2 regions of the Neisseria flava genome follow, and region 2 is predicted to be linked to the other one. Evidence: riboswitches for the same ligand, from Rfam matches in the RefSeq annotation. Region 2 holds a riboswitch; the other holds the start of a gene.
The links. Region 2 has a riboswitch for thiamine pyrophosphate ahead of thiC (phosphomethylpyrimidine synthase ThiC). Riboswitches for the same ligand answer to the same signal wherever they lie in the genome.
Positions count from the first base shown of each region.

Region 1 (13,603 bases), on a different contig from region 2:
TTGACAAAGGTCCAAGCTTGAAACGTTTCCAAGCTCGTGCCAAAGGTCGCGGTAACCGCATTGAAAAACAAACTTGTCATATCAATGTGACAGTGGGCAACTAAGGAAAAGCTATGGGACAAAAGATTAACCCTACAGGCTTTCGCCTGGCGGTAACTAAAGACTGGGCTTCAAAATGGTTTGCTAAAAGCACCGACTTTTCTGCTGTTTTGAAACAAGACATTGATGTTCGTAACTACCTGCGTAAAAAATTGGCGAATGCTTCTGTTGGTCGCGTAGTTATTGAACGTCCTGCAAAATCTGCACGCATTACCATCCACTCTGCCCGTCCAGGAGTAGTAATTGGTAAAAAAGGTGAGGATATCGAAGTTCTGAAACGTGATTTGCAAGCCTTGATGGGCGTGCCTGTTCATGTGAATATCGAAGAAATCCGTAAACCTGAATTGGATGCACAAATTATTGCTGATGGTATTGCTCAGCAATTGGAAAAACGCGTTCAATTCCGCCGTGCTATGAAGCGCGCTATGCAAAATGCTATGCGTTCAGGAGCAAAAGGTATCAAGATTATGACCTCAGGTCGTCTGAATGGTGCAGATATTGCTCGTAGCGAATGGTATCGTGAAGGTCGTGTACCTCTGCATACTTTGCGTGCCAACGTAGATTATGCGACTAGCGAAGCCCATACCACTTATGGCGTGCTGGGTCTGAAAGTTTGGGTCTATACTGAAGGTAATGTAAAGACTTCAGCTAAACCTGAGCATGAAAAGAAACAAAGAAAGGCAGGTGGACGTAATGCTGCAGCCAACTAGACTGAAATACCGCAAGCAACAAAAAGGTCGCAATACTGGTATTGCTACTCGCGGTAACAAAGTAAGTTTCGGTGAGTTCGGTTTGAAAGCCGTTGGTCGTGGTCGTTTGACTGCCCGCCAAATCGAAGCTGCTCGTCGTACAATGACTCGTCACATTAAACGTGGTGGTCGTATTTGGATTCGTGTATTCCCTGATAAACCAATTACTGAAAAACCTATTCAAGTTCGTATGGGTGGCGGTAAAGGTAACGTGGAATATTACATTGCCGAAATCAAACCAGGCAAAGTGTTGTATGAAATGGACGGTGTTCCAGAGGCTTTGGCTCGTGAAGCATTTGAATTGGCTGCTGCCAAATTGCCTATTCCTACGACCTTTGTAGTAAGACAGGTAGGTCAATAATGAAAGCAAATGAATTGAAAGACAAATCTATTGAGCAATTAAATGCAGATTTGTTGGACTTGTTGAAAGCTCAATTTGGCTTACGTATGCAAAACGCAACTGGTCAATTGGGTAAGCCAAGCGAATTAAAACGTGTACGTCGCGATATTGCTCGTATTAAAACCATTTTAACTGAAAAAGGTGCTAAGTAATGAGCGGAAATAAAAATGTTCGTACTTTGCAAGGCAAAGTGGTAAGCGACAAAATGGACAAAACTGTTACAGTGCTGGTTGAGCGTAAAGTGAAACACCCTCTGTACGGTAAAATCATCCGTTTATCAACTAAAATCCATGCCCATGATGAAAATAATCAATATGGAATTGGTGATGTAGTAGTAATTGCGGAATCTCGTCCACTGTCAAAAACCAAATCTTGGGTTGTTAAAGAGCTGGTTGAGAAAGCACGTACTGTTTAAGAATTAAGACAGTTGGCTTTAATAAGAAACGAAGTGTTGCGCCAAAGTGAATTTGCGTGTAAACTTCGTTTCTTATCTTTCAGTTTCTTCTGGAAGTTTCTTCCCTTCGGGATCCAAGACTGGTTTACTAGAACCGTGATGGTTTCATTTGGTTAGCTTAATTTAAATAAGTGAGCGAGCTATATGAAAATGGTAAATTAAGTTGGTTAATTTAAAGGTACTAATATGATTCAAATGCAGACCATCTTAGATGTGGCTGATAACTCTGGTGCGCGTCGCGTTATGTGTATCAAGGTGTTGGGCGGATCTAAGCGTCGCTACGCTTCTGTTGGCGATATTATTAAAGTCGCAGTTAAAGATGCGGCCCCACGTGGTCGTGTCAAAAAAGGTGATGTGTACAATGCAGTTGTTGTTCGTACTGCTAAAGGTGTGCGTCGTCCTGATGGTGCGTTGATTAAATTCGATAACAACGCCGCCGTGTTGTTAAACAATAAACTTGAACCTCTGGGTACCCGTATTTTTGGTCCGGTAACCCGTGAGTTGCGTACTGAGCGATTTATGAAAATCGTTTCATTGGCGCCTGAAGTGTTATAAGGAATAGCGCGATGAATAAAATCATTAAAGGTGACCAAGTTGTTGTGATCACTGGTAAGGATAAAGGTAAGCAAGGTCAAGTAGTTCGCGTATTGGATGATAAAGTTGTTGTTGAAGGTGTTAACGTTGTTAAACGTCACCAAAAACCTAATCCGATGCGTGGTATTGAGGGTGGTATTGTTTCGAAAGAAATGCCGTTGGATATTTCTAATGTTGCAATCCTGAATCCTGAAACTAATAAAGCAGACCGTGTTGGTATTAAACTGATTGAAAATGAAGGCAAAGTGAAGCGCGTTCGTTTCTTCAAATCAAATGGCTCTGTTATTGGAGCATAAGGAGATAACATGGCTCGTTTGAGAGAGTTTTATAAAGATACAGTTGTTCCTGAATTGGTTAAACAGTTTGGTTACAAGTCAGTAATGGAAGTTCCTCGTATTGAAAAAATCACTTTAAATATGGGGGTTGGAGAGGCTGTTGCTGATAAAAAAGTTATGGAGCATGCTGTATCTGATTTGGAAAAAATTGCTGGTCAAAAACCAGTAGTTACTGTTGCTCGTAAATCTATCGCTGGCTTTAAAATTCGTGATAATTATCCTGTGGGTTGCAAAGTAACACTGCGTCGTGATCAAATGTTCGAATTTTTGGATCGTTTGATTACTATTGCATTACCTCGAGTGCGTGACTTCCGTGGTGTAAGTGGCAAATCTTTTGATGGCCGTGGTAATTACAATATGGGTGTTCGCGAGCAAATCATTTTCCCGGAAATTGAATACGATAAAATTGATGCTTTGCGTGGTTTGAATATTACTATTACAACTACTGCAAAAACTGATGAAGAAGCTAAAGCTTTATTGTCACTGTTCAAGTTTCCGTTTAAAGGATAATCATGGCTAAGAAAGCACTTATTAATCGTGAGCTAAAACGTCAAGCTTTGGCGAAAAAGTTTGCAGCCAAACGTGAGGCAATTTTTGCTGTTATTAATGATGCGAATGCAACTGAAGAAGAGCGTTTTGAAGCTCGTCTGAAATTCCAATCCATTCCACGTAATGCAGCTCCTGTACGTCAACGTCGTCGTTGTGCTTTGACAGGTCGTCCTCGTGGTACTTTCCGTAAATTCGGTTTGGGTCGTATTAAAATCCGTGAAATCGCTATGCGTGGCGAGATTCCGGGTGTTGTTAAAGCTAGCTGGTAATAGGAGTATTAATAATGAGTATGCATGATCCTATTTCCGATATGTTGACTCGTATTCGTAATGCGCAACGTGCCAATAAGGTAGTAGTTGCCATGCCTTCTTCCAAATTAAAGTGTGCAATTGCAAAAGTCTTGAAAGAAGAAGGTTATATCGAGGATTTTTCGGTTTCTGCTGATGCGAAGCCGGTATTGGAAATTCAATTGAAATACTATGCAGGTCGCCCTGTGATTGAGCAAATTAAACGTGTTTCACGTCCAGGTTTGCGTATTTACAAAGCTTCTAGCGAAATTCCTAATGTTATGAATGGCTTGGGTATCGCTATTGTTAGTACTTCTAAAGGTGTGATGACTGACCGCAAGGCTCGTTCTGAGGGTGTTGGTGGTGAGTTGTTGTGCATCGTAGCCTAGTGGAGAAAAGTAAATGTCACGTGTCGCAAAAAACCCAGTGACTGTTCCTGCTGGTGTAGAAGTAAAATTTGGAACAGAAGCATTGGTTATCAAGGGTAAGAATGGCGAGTTGTCCTTTCCTTTGCATTCTGATGTAGCCATTGAACTGAACGATGGCAAATTGACTTTTGCTGCAAAAAATGACAGTAAGCAGGCAAATGCTATGTCAGGGACTGCTCGTGCATTAGTTAATAATATGGTCAAAGGTGTTTCAGAAGGTTTTGAGAAAAAACTACAATTGATTGGTGTGGGTTATCGCGCTCAAGCTCAAGGCAAAGTTTTGAATTTGTCTCTGGGTTTTTCTCATCCAATCGTATATGAAATGCCAGAAGGCGTTTCTGTTCAAACTCCTAGCCAAACAGAGATCGTTTTGACTGGTGCAGATAAACAAGTAGTTGGTCAAGTCGCTGCTGAAATTCGTGCATTCCGTTCTCCTGAACCTTATAAAGGTAAGGGTGTTCGTTATGTAGGTGAAGTAGTAGTGATGAAAGAAGCCAAGAAAAAATAATTGAGGTTCACTAATGGATAAACATACAACCCGACTCCGTCGTGCACGCAAAACCCGTGCACGTATTGCGGACTTGAAAATGGTAAGATTATGTGTGTTCCGTAGCAATAATCATATTTATGCTCAAGTAATTAGTGCTGAAGGTGATAAAGTATTGGCTCAAGCCTCTACATTGGAAGCTGAAGTGCGTGGTAGTCTGAAATCTGGTAGCAACGTCGAGGCAGCTGCAGTAGTAGGAAAGCGCATTGCTGAGAAAGCTAAAGCAGTAGGTGTAGAAAAAGTTGCTTTTGATCGTTCAGGTTTCCAATATCACGGTCGTGTGAAAGCTTTGGCTGAAGCTGCACGTGAAAATGGTTTAAGCTTCTAATAATTGGAGACTTTCAGATGGCAAAACATGAAATTGAAGAACGTGGTGACGGCCTGATTGAAAAAATGGTCGCAGTTAATCGCGTAACTAAAGTAGTTAAAGGTGGCCGTATCATGGCTTTCTCTGCGCTAACAGTTGTTGGTGATGGCGATGGTCGTATTGGTATGGGCAAAGGTAAGTCAAAAGAAGTGCCGGTAGCTGTTCAAAAAGCAATGGATCAGGCTCGTCGCTCTATGATTAAAGTACCTCTAAAAAATGGTACGATTCATCATGAGGTTATTGGACGTCATGGCGCTACCAAAGTCTTTATGCAACCTGCTAAAGAAGGTAGTGGTGTAAAGGCAGGTGGTCCTATGCGCTTAGTCTTTGATGCTATGGGTATTCATAACATTTCTGCTAAAGTGCATGGTTCTACAAATCCTTATAACATTGTACGAGCTACATTAGACGGCTTGTCTAAGTTGTATACACCTGCAGATATTGCTGCTAAACGTGGCTTAACAGTAGAAGACATTTTAGGAGCAAGCCATGACTGAGCAAAAAAAGATTAAAGTTACATTGGTGAAGAGCCTGATTGGTACAATTGAATCTCATCGTGCATGTGCTCGTGGTTTAGGTTTGCGTCATCGTGAGCATACAGTAGAGGTTTTAGATACCCCTGAAAACCGTGGCATGATTAACAAAATCAGCTACTTGTTGAAAGTGGAGTCTTGATATGTTTCTAAATTCTATTCAACCTGCTGAGGGTGCTACCCACGCCCGTCGTCGTGTGGGTCGTGGTATTGGTAGTGGTTTAGGTAAAACCGGTGGTCGTGGCCATAAAGGTCAAAAAAGCCGTTCTGGTGGTTTTCATAAAGTAGGTTTTGAAGGCGGTCAAATGCCTTTACAACGTCGCCTACCAAAACGTGGTTTTAAATCATTGACTGCTGCTGCAAATGCTGAGATTCGTTTGAGTGAATTGAACTTACTTGCTGTAAATGAGATTGATGTATTGGTTCTCAAGCAAGCTGGGTTGGTTCCTGCAACTGTTTCTAATGTGAAAGTTATTGCCTCTGGTGAGCTTTCAAAAGCTGTTGTCCTGAAGGGCATTAAAGCCACTAAAGGGGCTAAAGCAGCAATTGAAGCTGCTGGTGGTAAAGTGGAAGAATAAGGCTTGCATTATAGTGGCTAATCAACAATCTTTATCAGGCTTGTCCAAATTTGGAGATCTGAAAAAACGTCTAACGTTTCTTTTAGGGGCGTTAGTTGTTTTTCGTATTGGTGCCCATATCCCTGTACCTGGCGTAGATGCTGTTGCTTTAGCTAAATTATACGAAAGCGCTGGGAACGGCATACTAGGCATGTTGAACATGTTTTCTGGTGGTTCGTTAGAGCGCTTTAGTATATTCGCAATTGGCATAATGCCATATATTTCAGCATCAATAATTGTTCAGTTGGCCTCTGAAATTATTCCTTCTTTAAAGGCATTAAAAAAGGAAGGGGAGGCAGGTCGAAAAGTTATTACAAAATATACAAGATACGGTACAGTACTATTAGCTATCTTACAGAGTTTTGGTGTAGCTACCTTTGTATTCCAGCAAGGTGTGGTTGTCACTAATTCTTTGGAGTTCCATATTTCTACGGTAGTGAGCTTAGTCACAGGTACAATGTTCCTGATGTGGTTAGGTGAGCAGATTACGGAGCGTGGGATTGGGAATGGCATTTCCTTGATTATTACTGCTGGTATCGCTGCCGGTATTCCTTCCGGTATAGCAAGATTATTAGCTTTAACGAGTCAAGGATCAATTGGTATGCCTACGGCTGTGTCAATTGTTATTGGTGCATTGCTATTAATTTATATTGTTGTATATTTTGAAAGTGCACAGCGTAAAGTTCCCGTGCATTATGCGAAACGCCAAGTTGGTAGTGGTGCAATGCAAGGTTCTAATACACATATGCCCTTTAAGTTGAATATGGCAGGCGTGATTCCTCCTATTTTTGCGTCAAGTATTATTTTGTTTCCATCCACTTTGTTAAGCTGGTTTGGTTCTAATGATACCGGTAGTTTGTTGCATAAAATTGCTGGTTTGCTTCAGCATGGGCAAGCTTTATATATTTTGTTATTTACAGTGACAATTATTTTCTTTTGCTATTTTTATACAGCCTTAGTTTTTAGCCCAAAAGAAATGGCAGAGAATTTAAAGAAAAGTGGCGCTTTCGTGCCGGGAATTCGACCAGGTAAGCAAACTTCGCAATATCTGGAACAGGTTGTGTTGCGTCTCACTTTATTTGGTGCGTTATATATTACAACTATTTGTTTAATTCCAGAGTTCTTGACAACGGCTTTGAATGTTCCTTTTTATTTGGGTGGTACATCTTTACTAATTTTAGTTGTAGTGACAATGGACTTTAGTACCCAAATTAACTCTTACCGCATGACTCAGCAATATGAGAGTTTAATGAGCGGTCTTGATATGAAATCTTTATCACGTAAGTAGAATTATGGCTAAAGAAGATACCATACAAATGCAGGGGGAGATTCTTGAAACTCTACCTAACGCAACTTTTAAAGTAAAGCTTGAGAATGACCATGTTGTATTAGGTCATATTTCCGGGAAAATGCGTATGCACTATATCCGGATCTCTCCTGGGGATAAGGTGACGGTAGAACTGACACCTTATGATTTAACTCGAGCTCGGATTGTCTTCCGAGCTAGATAAAACGATATAAGGAAATATAATGCGTGTACAACCGTCTGTAAAGAAAATTTGCCGCAACTGTAAGATTATCCGTCGTAATCGAGTAGTTCGTGTAATTTGTACTGATCCTCGTCACAAACAACGTCAAGGCTAAGGGAACTTTTCTTTTAGTAAGACTTTGTGGTATAGTGACGAACTTTGCCGTTTAAAGGAAAAAATATGGCTCGTATTGCAGGGGTGAATATCCCTAATAATGCACATATCGTAATTGGCTTGCAGGCTATTTATGGTATTGGTGCTACTCGTGCTAAATTGATTTGCGAGGCAGCAAATATTGCTCCCACTACTAAAGCAAAAGATTTGGACGAGGCTCAATTAGACGCTTTGCGTGAACAAGTTGCTAAATATGAAGTAGAAGGTGACTTGCGTCGTGAAGTAACGATGAGCATCAAGCGATTGATGGACATGGGTTGTTATCGTGGTTTCCGTCATCGTCGCGGTTTGCCTTGTCGTGGTCAACGCACTCGCACAAATGCTCGTACCCGTAAAGGTCCGCGTAAAGCGATTGCTGGTAAAAAATAATTTTTAAGGAATTTTATTAATGGCTAAAGCAAACACAGCTTCGCGTGTACGTAAAAAAGTACGTAAAACCGTAAGCGAAGGTATTGTGCATGTACATGCTTCTTTCAACAATACCATCATTACAATCACTGACCGTCAAGGCAATGCATTGTCTTGGGCTACCTCTGGCGGTGCTGGTTTTAAAGGTTCTCGTAAAAGTACACCATTTGCAGCTCAGGTAGCTGCAGAAGCAGCTGGTAAAGTTGCCCAAGAATATGGCGTTAAAAATTTAGAAGTTCGTATAAAAGGTCCTGGCCCTGGTCGAGAGTCTTCTGTACGTGCACTCAACGCTCTTGGTTTTAAAATTACCAGTATTACTGACGTTACTCCGTTGCCTCATAACGGTTGCCGTCCGCCTAAAAAACGTCGTATTTAAAGGAGTGATTGAAACATGGCACGTTATATTGGCCCTAAATGTAAATTGGCTCGTCGAGAAGGCACCGATTTATTTTTGAAGAGCGCTCGTCGTTCTTTGGATTCTAAATGTAAACTTGATTCAGCTCCTGGTCAGCATGGTGTAAAGAAACCACGTTTGTCTGACTATGGCTTGCAACTGCGTGAAAAGCAAAAGATTCGTCGTATTTATGGCGTTTTGGAACGTCAATTCCGTCGCTATTTTGCAGAAGCAGATCGACGTAAAGGCTCTACCGGTGAATTACTGTTGCAATTGTTAGAGTCTCGTTTGGATAATGTAGTATATCGCATGGGATTTGGCTCGACTCGTGCTGAAGCACGTCAGCTGGTTTCTCATAAAGCAATTACCGTTAACGGTCAGGTTGTAAATATTCCTTCTTTCCAAGTTAAAGCAGGTGATGTTGTAGCTGTTCGTGAGAAAGCTAAAAAACAAGTTCGTATTCAAGAAGCTTTAAGTTTAGCAACTCAAATCGGTTTGCCAAGCTGGGTTTCTGTTGATGCAGACAAATTGGAAGGTGTATTTAAAAATATGCCGGATCGTTCAGAATTAACTGGCGATATTAATGAACAGCTGGTGGTAGAATTCTACTCTAAATAATGCTAGCTCAGTGAGGGACAGTTAAATGCAAAATAGCACAACCGAATTTTTGAAACCTCGTCAAATTGATGTCGATACTTTATCTACAACTCGTGCAAAAGTATCTATGCAGCCGTTTGAGCGCGGTTTTGGTCATACTTTAGGTAATGCTTTGCGTCGTATCTTACTGTCATCCATGAATGGTTTTGCTCCTACTGAAGTGGCCATTTCCGGTGTGTTGCACGAATACTCTACTGTTGATGGTGTTCAAGAAGATGTTGTCGATATTTTATTGAATGTCAAAGGTATTGTATTTAAGCTGCATGGACGTGGCCAAGTTCAGTTAACTTTGAAAAAGTCAGGTGCCGGTGCTGTTGTTGCCGGTGATATCGAATTACCACATGATGTGGAAATTTTAAATCCTGAGCATATTATTTGTCATTTGGCTGAGAACGGTCAAATTGAGATGGAAATCAAAGTTGAGCAGGGGCGTGGCTATCAATCTGTTTCCGGTCGTCGTGTTGTGCGCGATGAGAACCGTCAGATTGGTGCGATTCAGTTGGATGCGAGCTTTTCGCCCATCAGTCGTGTTAGCTTTGAAGTTGAACCTGCACGCGTAGAGCAGCGTACGGATTTAGATAAGTTGGTTTTGGATATTGAAACTGATGGTTCTATTGATCCTGAAGAAGCTGTACGTAGTGCCGCTCGTATTTTAATTGATCAAATGTCTATCTTTGCTGATTTGCAAGGTACTCCAGTAGAAGAAGTTGAAGAAAAAGCTCCTCCTATTGATCCTATCCTGCTGCGCCCGGTAGATGATTTGGAATTAACTGTACGTTCAGCTAATTGTCTGAAAGCTGAAGATATTTATTATATTGGCGATTTGATTCAACGTACTGAAACAGAGCTTCTTAAAACTCCGAATTTGGGTCGTAAGTCTTTGAATGAAATCAAAGAGGTGTTGGCATCTAAAGGCTTGACACTGGGTTCCAAATTGGAAGCTTGGCCGCCTGTAGGCTTAGAAAAGCCGTAAGTTTGAAGATTAAAGGATAATGACATGCGTCATCGTAATGGTAACCGCAAATTAAACCGTACAAGCAGCCATCGCGCTGCAATGCTGCGTAATATGGCGAACTCATTGTTGACTCACGAGACTATCGTGACAACTTTGCCTAAAGCTAAAGAATTGCGCCGCGTAGTAGAACCCTTGATTACATTGGGTAAAAAACCTTCCTTGGCAAACCGTCGTTTGGCATTCGACCGCACTCGTGATCGTGATGTTGTGGTTAAATTGTTTGATGAATTGGGTCCACGCTTTGCTGCCCGAAATGGTGGCTATGTTCGTGTGCTGAAGTATGGTTTCCGAAAAGGCGATAATGCCCCGTTAGCACTCGTTGAACTAGTTGATAAAGCTGATAATACAGTTAGCGAATAATTTCTTTGAAATTAAGTGGCATCCGCATTGCGGATGACATTTTTTATTGGTAATTCAAGATTTTGAATTGCATGCTATAAATTATTTTTTAGTTAGGTAATTATTTAGTTATCGTTATTTGTTTGTGTTTGAAGTTTTTCATTTTCGTGTTTTGAAACAAATTTCTTTAATAGAGCGTTTCATTTGGACAAAGTGCCAAGATTGATTTGGAAAATTACTTTTTAAAGTATTTACTTTATGAAAACTTGTATTTTCAGACGATCTTTTGCCAAAATAAACAAATCTGTATAAACTTCATATTTTTCTTGTCGGAGTGCTGCTTGTTCCCGCAAACAGCTGAGACCGCGCCAGCGGAATCCGTAGAACCTGTCGGGGTAATGCCTGCGTAGGAAACAAGCTGTCAAACGCCTTTTCAGGCTTCCGTTCCCTTTCCCGCATTTCCCGCCATTCGGTGGATTCCGCTTCCGTCTTATCTTTCGTCCTCCCGACTGCCCAAATACTGCAAAGGAATCCACCATGCCCCGTATCGCCATTCTCGGCGGCGGCCTCTGCGGCCGTCTGACTGCCTTACAACTTGCAGAACAAGGTTTATCGGTTGCCCTCTTTGACAAAGGCGGGCGCAAAGGCGAAAACGCCGCCGCTTATGTTGCCGCCGCCATGCTCGCGCCTGCGGCAGAAGCGGTCGAAGCTACGCCTGAAGTTATCAAACTGGGCAGACAGAGTATTCCGCTTTGGCGCAACATCAGAGATCGTCTGAAAACACCGACCATGATGCAAGAAAACGGCAGCCTGATTGTGTGGCACGGGCAGGACAAGCCATTATCCGGCGAGTTCGTGCGCCATCTCAAACGCGGTGGCGTGGCGGATCACGAAATCGTCCGTTGGCGCGCCGACGACATCGCCGAACGCGAACCGCAACTCGGCGGACGTTTTTCAGACGGCCTTTACCTGCCGACCGAAGGTCAGCTCGACGGGCGACAGATGCTGTCTGCACTTGCCGACGCTTTGGACAGGCTGAATGTCCCTTGCCATTGGGAACACGAATGCGCCCCCGACGACCTGCAAGCCCAATACGACTGGCTGATCGACTGCCGCGGCTACGGCGCAAAAACCGTGTGGAACCAAGCCCCCGAACACACCAGCACCTTGCGCGGCATACGCGGCGAAGTGGCGCGGGTTTACACACCCGAAATCACGCTCAACCGCCCCGTGCGCCTGCTGCACCCGCGCTATCCGCTCTACATCGCCCCGAAAGAAAACCACGTTTTCGTTATCGGCGCGACCCAAATCGAAAGCGAAAGCCAAGCCCCCGCCAGCGTGCGTTCCGGGCTGGAACTCTTGTCCGCGCTCTATGCAGTCCACCCCGCCTTCGGCGAAGCCGACATCCTCGAAATCGCCACCGGCCTGCGCCCAACGCTCAACCACCACAACCCCGAAATCCGTTACAGCCGCGCCCGACGCCTGATTGAAATCAACGGCCTTTTCCGCCACGGCTTCATGATTTCCCCCGCCGTAACCGCCGCCGCCGTCAGATTGGCAGTGGCACTGTTTGACGGAAAAGACACGTACGAACGTGATGAAGAAAGCGGTTTGGCGTATATTGGAAAATAAGTTTGAGGCCGTCTGAAAACGTCGCGGCATCAGTTTTATAAAGGTAACAATATGAATTTAGAAACCAAAATTCCGCCGCCGGCGATATGTTTTATTTGTGCGTTGTTGATGTACATTTCTGCCCAAGTTTCTGCACTAGCTGACATAATGCCGCGCTTTCCTATATTGCTGTCGGTTGTTTTGATGGTGTTTGGGACTTTGTTGGGCGTATTAGGTGTGTGGGCGTTTCGCCGTGTGCGCACGACCGTCAGCCCGTTCAACCCCGAACAAACCGAACACTTCGTTTCAGACGGCGTTTACCGTTTCAGCCGTAACCCGATGTATGCGGGTATGGGCTGCTGGCTGGTTGCATGGGCGGGCTATTTGGCGCACCCGCTGCCGTGGTTGTTTTTGGCCGCATTTATTGCCTATATGACACGCTTTCAAATCATGCCCGAAGAACGCGTTTTGGCGCAGAAATTCGGCGCAGAATACGAGTCTTACTGTCGGCGCGTTCGCCGTTGGTTATAAAAGCGGGAGCTTCCCATCAAGTGTCATCCGTCTTCTACTTTACGGCATGAATGTGAATACTCGATGTTTTCAGACGATCTCATTAGATAGCTATACCAAGCTGCTCGCTTTAACTTAAACAATAAAACAAAAAAGGAAACGTCATGATTGAACAAGCAATAGGAAACCTGTCAGGTATCTTTTGGATTTTCCTGCTCGTCATTCCTCTACTTTTTTTGAAAGCGCTGCTCTAAAATCCCAAAGTAAAAGGACGCATAGGCGAAGGGGCAGTCCGTTCAGTAATCGGAAAAGATTTGGATGAAGAAACCTATATCGAATTTCACGATTTGATTATTCCGTCCCGCAGCGGCACGACGCAAATCGACCATATTTATGTTTCGGTTTTCGGGATATTTGTCATAGAAACCAAAAATTACACAGGTTGGATTTTCGGCAGCGAGAAGCAATCGAAATGGACTCAAGTCGTCTATAAGCAGAAACACTACTTTCAAAATCCGTTGCGCCAAAATTACGCACACATCAAAGCATTATCCGAACTGCTGCAACTGCCGGAAGAAAAATTTCATTCGATGGTGGTTTTTCTCGGTGATTGTGAATTGAAAACGCAAATGCCGCCGAATGTCTGCCGTATCAGACAGGCAGCATCCTATATCAGACGTTTTCAGACGACCTTATTGCTGCCACAGGAAATAGAAGCGGCAACCGCCGTGCTGTCTTCAAACGAATACCAAGCCGATGGCGAAAAACTGCGGGCGCATACCGAGCGCCTGCAAGAACGCCATCAGCGATAACTTAAAAGGACACCCCATGACCTTCCCGCCCCTAAAATCCCCGCTCAAATTCTACGCCGTCGTTCCCACCGCCGATTGGGTGGAGCGCATGGTCAAAGCAGGTGCCGACACGGTGCAACTGCGCTGCAAAACCCTGCACGGCGATGAATTGAAACGCGAAATCGCCTGCTGCGTCGCCGCCTGTCAGGGCAGCCG
Region 1 covers NZ_CEXQBZ010000117.1:20,073-33,675, forward strand. Annotated here, with positions in the region: gene rplV (50S ribosomal protein L22) at 1-104, shown strand, start outside; gene rpsC (30S ribosomal protein S3) at 114-809, shown strand; gene rplP (50S ribosomal protein L16) at 793-1,209, shown strand; gene rpmC (50S ribosomal protein L29) at 1,209-1,400, shown strand; gene rpsQ (30S ribosomal protein S17) at 1,400-1,663, shown strand; gene rplN (50S ribosomal protein L14) at 1,889-2,257, shown strand; gene rplX (50S ribosomal protein L24) at 2,269-2,592, shown strand; gene rplE (50S ribosomal protein L5) at 2,602-3,141, shown strand; gene rpsN (30S ribosomal protein S14) at 3,144-3,449, shown strand; gene rpsH (30S ribosomal protein S8) at 3,464-3,856, shown strand; gene rplF (50S ribosomal protein L6) at 3,870-4,403, shown strand; gene rplR (50S ribosomal protein L18) at 4,417-4,770, shown strand; gene rpsE (30S ribosomal protein S5) at 4,788-5,306, shown strand; gene rpmD (50S ribosomal protein L30) at 5,299-5,484, shown strand; gene rplO (50S ribosomal protein L15) at 5,486-5,920, shown strand; gene secY (preprotein translocase subunit SecY) at 5,934-7,247, shown strand; gene infA (translation initiation factor IF-1) at 7,252-7,470, shown strand; gene rpmJ (50S ribosomal protein L36) at 7,490-7,603, shown strand; gene rpsM (30S ribosomal protein S13) at 7,669-8,031, shown strand; gene rpsK (30S ribosomal protein S11) at 8,051-8,446, shown strand; gene rpsD (30S ribosomal protein S4) at 8,462-9,082, shown strand; gene AC5M9B_RS08015 (DNA-directed RNA polymerase subunit alpha) at 9,108-10,094, shown strand; gene rplQ (50S ribosomal protein L17) at 10,119-10,496, shown strand; TPP riboswitch at 10,796-10,905, shown strand; gene AC5M9B_RS08025 (FAD-dependent oxidoreductase) at 11,013-12,107, shown strand; gene AC5M9B_RS08030 (methyltransferase family protein) at 12,159-12,617, shown strand; partial or broken gene AC5M9B_RS08035 (nuclease-related domain-containing protein) at 12,761-13,408, shown strand; gene thiE (thiamine phosphate synthase) at 13,425-13,603, shown strand, end outside.
Region 1: linked by a shared signal. The riboswitch ahead of AC5M9B_RS08025 (FAD-dependent oxidoreductase) and the one ahead of thiC (phosphomethylpyrimidine synthase ThiC) in region 2 are both predicted to bind thiamine pyrophosphate.

Region 2 (7,064 bases):
GAGAGGGTTTCATTATTCTTTTAATAGTTTCAATACTTAGATGTCACGAGCTTCACACAAAAAAGCCCTGCATTGCAGGGCTTTTTGAGATTCCAAAAACGAATTAACGTTTGGAGAATTGTTTTGCGCGGCGTGCTTTGCGCAGACCTGGTTTTTTACGTTCAACTTCACGAGCATCGCGAGTAACGAAACCGGCTTGAGACAAGGCAGGTTTCAGCGCAGCGTCGAAGTCGATCAGGGCGCGGGTAATGCCGTGACGGATCGCGCCGGATTGACCGGTTTCGCCGCCGCCGATAACGTTGACTTTGATGTCGAACGCCTCAGCGTTTTCAGTCAGAACCAAAGGTTGGCGAACAACCATGCGGCTGGTTTCGCGGGCGAAGAATTCGTCAACGGGACGACCGTTTACGATGATTTGGCCGGTACCTTTAGTCAGGAATACACGAGCCACTGAACTTTTGCGGCGGCCTGTGCCGTAGTAGTATTTACCGTTCATGTCGTGTCCTTATTTCAATTCCAAAACTTTGGGTTGTTGTGCGGCATGGGCGTGTTCTGCACCAGCGTACACTTTCAGTTTTTTGATCATGGCGTAACCCAATGGACCTTTAGGCAACATGCCTTTTACGGCTTGTTCCAAAGCACGGCCCGGGAATTGCTCTTGCATTTCGCGGAAAGTACGCTCGTAGATACCGCCGGGGAAGCCGGAGTGACGGAAGTATTTTTTGTCTTCGAATTTGGCACCGGTTACACGCAGTTTGTCCGCGTTGATGACGATGATGTAGTCGCCGGTGTCAACGTGGGGGGTGTATTCAGGTTTGTGCTTGCCACGCAGACGGTGTGCGACTTCGGCTGCAACGCGACCCAGAACTTTGTCTTGGGCGTCGATAACGAACCATTCGCGCTTCACCTCGTGGGGTTTCGCTGAAAAGGTTTTCATAGTGGAAATCCAGATAGATATAGAAAGTTGTGAATTTTAAAGATGGGATTGGCTTTTGTCAATCGGATTGGGGTCGTCTGAAAGTGTTTTTTCTATGATGGCGTTTTTATGCATTGGGAAATGTTGTTTTTAGGTTGGAAAACATTGCTGATGTTCCAAAATATCGGGATATATTTTTTGATTTTAAGTTTGGTTTTTCAGACGACGTCGAAGCCGATGATAAATGAAAGCCATGCCGCAATCGGGCATGGCTTGATATGGGAATCCCCGCGAGAGCCGTTTTGGCTGAATCCGCTTGAACCTTGTTGACAAGGCGGTCACCTCGGGCAGTTTCGGGTGCATCTAAGGATAGACGCTCGCGCCCACTGCAACTCCCGGCAACCTTAAGCGAACTTATTGGTTCAAAGGAATATATGCCTTCGCGGACACCGCAGGGAAAAAGAAAAATCAGTTTTGTTCCAACCGCGCCAAAGCTTTTTGGCAGGCGTTGTTCATGTCGGTTATTTTACGCTCAAATTCACCTATTGCCAAATCGTCTTTGAGTGTGATTTTAAGGAGGTCGTGGACAACGTTGAGCGCGGTCATAATGGCGATTTTATCACTGCCGACAATGCGTCCGCTCTCTTTGATGGCGGCACTTTTTTTGTTGAGCATATCAACAGCTTGGAGCAGGGTATCTTTTTCTTCACTCGGGGTGTTGATGGTGAAATTGACATTCATGATGTCGAGGCTGACTTGTTCGATACTCATGGCGTGTCCTTATGATTGCGTTTCTTGCGGCAGGCGGGAAATGAGCTGGCGGATTTTTTCTGCAGTCTGCCCCAACGCGCTGCGGTATTGTTCTTTTTCGGCATTAAGATTGTCGATTTTGCCTTGAAGGTCTTCTTTGAGTTTGCCGACTTGCACGAGCAACGCTTCGCTCAATTCGTCAACGGCGGCTTCGTGTTCGCGCTTTTGTTGTTCATGCTCGAGCTTGAGGCGGTCGATTTCTTCATTAAGGCGGCGGTTTTCACCAACAAGGGTTTCAAATTTTTGGGCCAGCTGGTAAACGCTGACTTCCAAGGTGTCGAGTGATTGATTCATGTATAGGCTTCCGTATTGCCGCATGGTGGCAGGCGGTCAGGATATTAGGATGATGATGCAGGGATGTCAATCGCTGCCGAATCTTGAGGTCGTCTGAAACTTTTTAGCTTGATGTTTTCAGACGACCTTTGCCGTTCGATCTTACTCAAAGCGCGCGCTGCGCTCCATGAGCCTTTCTGCCACTTGCTGCGGGGTCATTTCCTTGCGGATGAGTTGCAGCAGGGTTTGGGTAATGGGCATATCGATTTGGTATTTCACAGCGGTGTTAAACACTTCTTCGATGGTGCTGACGCCCTCGGAAACATGGCCGATTTCCACTAACACTTGATGCAGTTCTTTGCCTTCTGCCAAACCCAAACCGACACGGCGGTTGCGCGAAAGCGCGCCGGTACAGGTCAGGATAAGGTCGCCGATGCCGGCAAGCCCCATCATGGTTTTGGGCTGCGCACCCATAGCCATGGCAAGACGGGTAATCTCGGCGAGACCGCGCGTCACCAGCGCCGCACGCGCATTGAGCCCGTATTCGAGACCGTCGGAAAGACCGGTGGCGATTGCCATCACGTTTTTGACGGCACCGCCGACAGCCACGCCGATAACGTCCGTGCTGCCGTAAAGGCGCATTACGTTGGTGTTGAGCTGCGGCACCAATTCCTCAATCCATTCCTGATTTTCTGAGGCGACAACCACGGCGCAAGGCAGTTGTTTGGCGAGTTCTTGGGCAAAGCTCGGACCTGACAGCACGCCGATTTTTTTGTTCTCAGGCAATACTTCTTTCAATACTTGGAAGGTCAATAGCCCTGTGTCTTGTTCAAAGCCTTTGCAGGCGGCAAGGACAGGGATATGGTCGGCATTGTGTTGTTTGAGGAGTTCTGCGCTGCTTCTCAAACCTGCGACAGAAGTTACGACAAGGACGAGCCCGCTGTCTTTGAGTGCATCACCCAAATCAGCGTAAACGGTTAAGGATTCAGGGAAAGGGAAACCGGGCAGGCCGTGTTTGTTTTCACGTTCTGCCTGCAATGTACGGACTTGTTCGGGATTGCGTGTCCAAAGGGCGACTTCGTTGCCGTGGCTGGCAAAGTGCAGGGCAAGGGCTGTACCCCAAGAACCTGCGCCGATGACGGTAATTTTCATTGTGTGTCTTCCAACGGTAAATTGTCGTTTAATTTAAACCAATCGGCTTGGCAGTGCAAGCGATAGAGGCCTATTCAACATGAAAACCGCATGAAAACGCAGAAGCTATCACATATATTGCTTATCTCTATTGAAAATCCAATATTGATTTACCGCAAAGGGCAAACCACGCCCGCTGTTTATACTTCGCGGACAAAAAAGCCGGACATATCAAACGGACGCAAACAAAGCGGAATGCCATTCCCTATTTTCGCCCGCCATTCATCACGGCAATCAACGGAAACGGTGCTTACTCATAATAATATCCACTACAAAAAGGAACACGCCATGAACCACCGCAACACCCGACTGCTCCTGTCGCTTGCTGTTTTATCCGCATTAGCCGCCTGTGGCGGACAGGAAAGCAAGGAACAAAAACCTGCTTCCGCACCGACCGAGGCCTCTGCCGTTCAGACGACCCCTGACGCTGCTTCAACCGCCTCAGCAGCGTCCCAAGCCGCCGTTGACAGCAACGCTTCTCCTGAAGATCAAGAGCTGCTCAAACGCGCACAAGGCATCTTCAAACCGCTGCCGAGCGCCGAAGAAATGCAGAAACTGCGCCCGTTTACCGAAGAACAGGTCAAACTCGGCCATCAATTATGGTATGAGCCGCGCCTCTCCAAAGGCAACACCGTAAGCTGCAACTCCTGCCACAACCTTGCCACTGCAGGCGTGGACAACCTGCCGACCAGCCAAGGCCATAAAGGACAGTTTGGCGGACGCAACTCCCCGACCGCTTTAAACGCCGCCCTGCTCGGCATGCAGTTCTGGGACGGACGCGCGGCTGACGTTGAAGAACAAGCCGGCGGACCGTTGGTGAACCCTGTGGAAATGGCAAACGACTCGCAAGAAGCAGCCGCTGCCAAAATCGCCAAAATCCCCGAATATCAAGAACTGTTTAAAACCGCCTTCCCCGAAGACGGCGCAGTTTCCTTCAAAAACATCACCACCGCACTGGGCGCATTCGAACGTACTCTGCTGACGCCGACCAAATGGGATGACTACCTCAAAGGCAACGTCAACGCCCTGAACGAGCAAGAGCGCAAAGGCGTGCGCGCCTTTATGGACAACGGCTGTATCGCCTGCCACAGCGGCGTCAACCTCGGCGGCGCAACCTTCCAAAAATTCGGTTTGGTTGAAGGACCGTACTGGAAATTCATCGAAGATCCGAAACACGACAAAGGCCGTGCCGACGTAACCAAAAAAGCTGAAGACGAATTCTTCTTCCGCGTACCAGGCTTGCGCAACGTCGCCAAAACTTATCCATATTTCCACAACGGCAGCGTTTGGGAATTGGACAAAGCTGTTACCATCATGGGTAAAGCGCAGCTGGGTAAAGACCTGACTCCGGAAGAAACTGAAAACATCGTTGCCTTCCTGAAAACACTGTCCGGCAGCGTTTCCGACTCCGCCCGCACCATGCCCGAACTGCCTTTGTCTGCGCCGATGGAATCCCATCCGAACAATAAATAAGCGGTAGATTTAGGGTAACGGAACCCGTTATCCTAAATTTGTGCCATACCAAACGTCGTCTGAAAAAGTTGTCCTGCTTTTCAGACGACGTTTCGATTTATGGAAACACAATATAGCTATCCCCTCGATATTCAAGCAATTCATTCCTTAAAATACCGATGTCAATCCTGTTAAGATTTCCAATAAACCCCAATCGTGGTTTATAATCCTTCTCTTACGAAACAGGGGTGCTGCCTGATGTTCAGGCGGCTGAGAAATACCCTTTACACCCGATCGGGATAATACCTGCGTGGGGAGTTTTCACGGATTCTGTCTTTCAGACGACCTTTTTTGATATGGGGTCGTCTGAAAAAGCAAAACGCTCCTGTTTCTTCTTTTCAAACGAGAAAACAGGAGCATTTTTTATGACTACGCCAAAGAAAACCGCCAAAACCTCCGGCAACGAAGCGCGTGAGCTTGCCGACTTGAGCGAAGACATCGGCATCCGCTTCAAATATCCGAACTCGGAACGCGTGTATCTGCAAGGCAGCCGCGACGACATCCGCGTGCCTTTGCGCGAAATCCGTCAAGACGACACCTACACGGCGCAAGGCACGGAAGCCAACCCGCCGATTCCCGTCTATGACACCAGCGGCGTATACGGCGATCCGGCGGCACACATCGACCTGAAACAAGGTTTGCCGCACGTCCGCACCGCATGGCTGGACGAACGCGGCGATACAGAAATCCTGCCCAAGCTTTCCAGCGAATACGGCATCGAACGCGCGCACGACCCGCAAACCGCCCATCTGCGTTTCAACCAAATCACCCGCCCACGCCGCGCCAAAGCAGGCAGAAACGTAACCCAGCTCCATTATGCACGCCAAGGCATCATCACGCCCGAAATGGAATTTGTCGCCATACGCGAACGCATGAAGCTGGACGAACTTTTCAGACGACCCGAATACGCCAAGCTCTTGAAACAGCACGCAGGGCAAAGTTTCGGCGCGAACATCCCGACCCATCCCGACCAAATCACACCCGAATTCGTGCGCCGAGAAATCGCCGCCGGACGCGCGATTATCCCTGCCAACATCAACCACCCCGAACTCGAACCGATGATTATCGGCCGCAACTTCCGCGTCAAAATCAACGGCAACTTGGGCAATTCCGCCGTAACCTCCAGCCTGACCGAAGAAGTCGAAAAAATGGTGTGGTCGCTGCGTTGGGGCGCAGACACGATTATGGATTTGTCCACAGGCGCGCACATCCACGAAACGCGCGAATGGATTATCCGCAACGCGCCCGTCCCCATCGGCACCGTGCCCATCTATCAGGCTTTGGAAAAAACCGGAGGCATCGCCGAAGATTTGACTTGGGATTTGTTCCGCGACACCTTAATCGAGCAGGCGGAACAAGGCGTGGACTATTTCACCATACACGCGGGCGTGTTGCTGCGCTATGTGCCGATGACCGCCAACCGCCTCACCGGCATCGTATCGCGTGGCGGTTCCATCATGGCGAAATGGTGCCTCGCCCATCATCAGGAAAACTTCCTCTACACGCATTTCGACGAAATCTGCGAAATCATGAAAGCCTACGACGTGTCGTTCAGCCTCGGCGACGGCCTGCGCCCCGGCTGCATTGCCGATGCCAACGACGAATCCCAATTTGCCGAGCTGCACACCTTGGGCGAATTGACCGCCAAAGCGTGGGAACACGACGTACAAGTCATGATCGAAGGCCCCGGCCATGTCCCGTTGCAACGCGTCAAAGAAAACATGACCGAAGAGCTGCAACACTGCTTTGAAGCGCCTTTCTACACACTCGGCCCGCTCGTTACCGACATCGCCCCCGGCTACGACCACATCACTTCGGGCATAGGCGCGACCAATATCGGCTGGTACGGCACAGCCATGCTCTGCTACGTTACCCCGAAAGAGCATCTCGGCCTGCCCGACAAAGAAGACGTGCGCACCGGCATCATCACCTACAAACTCGCCGCCCACGCCGCCGACCTTGCCAAAGGCTGGCCGGGCGCACAGTTGCGCGACAACGCCCTGAGCAAGGCGCGTTTCGAGTTCCGCTGGCGCGACCAATTCCGCTTAAGCCTCGACCCCGAACGCGCCGAAAGCTTCCACGACGAAACCCTGCCCGCCGAAGGCGCGAAAATCGCCCACTTCTGCTCAATGTGCGGCCCCAAATTCTGCTCGATGAAAATCACGCAGGAAGTGCGCGACTACGCCGACAAGCAAAAAGCCCAACGGCAGGGCATGGAAGAAAAAGCGGTCGAGTTTGTGAAGAAAGGGGCTGAGATTTACAGTTGATAAAAAGGTCGTCTGAAAAGTTTTCAGACGACCTTTTGGTTTTATTGGAAACCTGAAATTTTGGGCATATAAACCAATCTGCTCCATTTCTGACG
Region 2 covers NZ_CEXQBZ010000063.1:525-7,588, forward strand. Annotated here, with positions in the region: gene rpsI (30S ribosomal protein S9) at 104-496, opposite strand; gene rplM (50S ribosomal protein L13) at 506-937, opposite strand; RNA gene ssrS (6S RNA) at 1,198-1,377, opposite strand; gene AC5M9B_RS03840 (cell division protein ZapA) at 1,385-1,687, opposite strand; gene AC5M9B_RS03845 (hypothetical protein) at 1,697-2,020, opposite strand; gene AC5M9B_RS03850 (NAD(P)H-dependent glycerol-3-phosphate dehydrogenase) at 2,162-3,151, opposite strand; gene AC5M9B_RS03855 (cytochrome-c peroxidase) at 3,479-4,663, shown strand; TPP riboswitch at 4,877-4,976, shown strand; gene thiC (phosphomethylpyrimidine synthase ThiC) at 5,068-6,969, shown strand.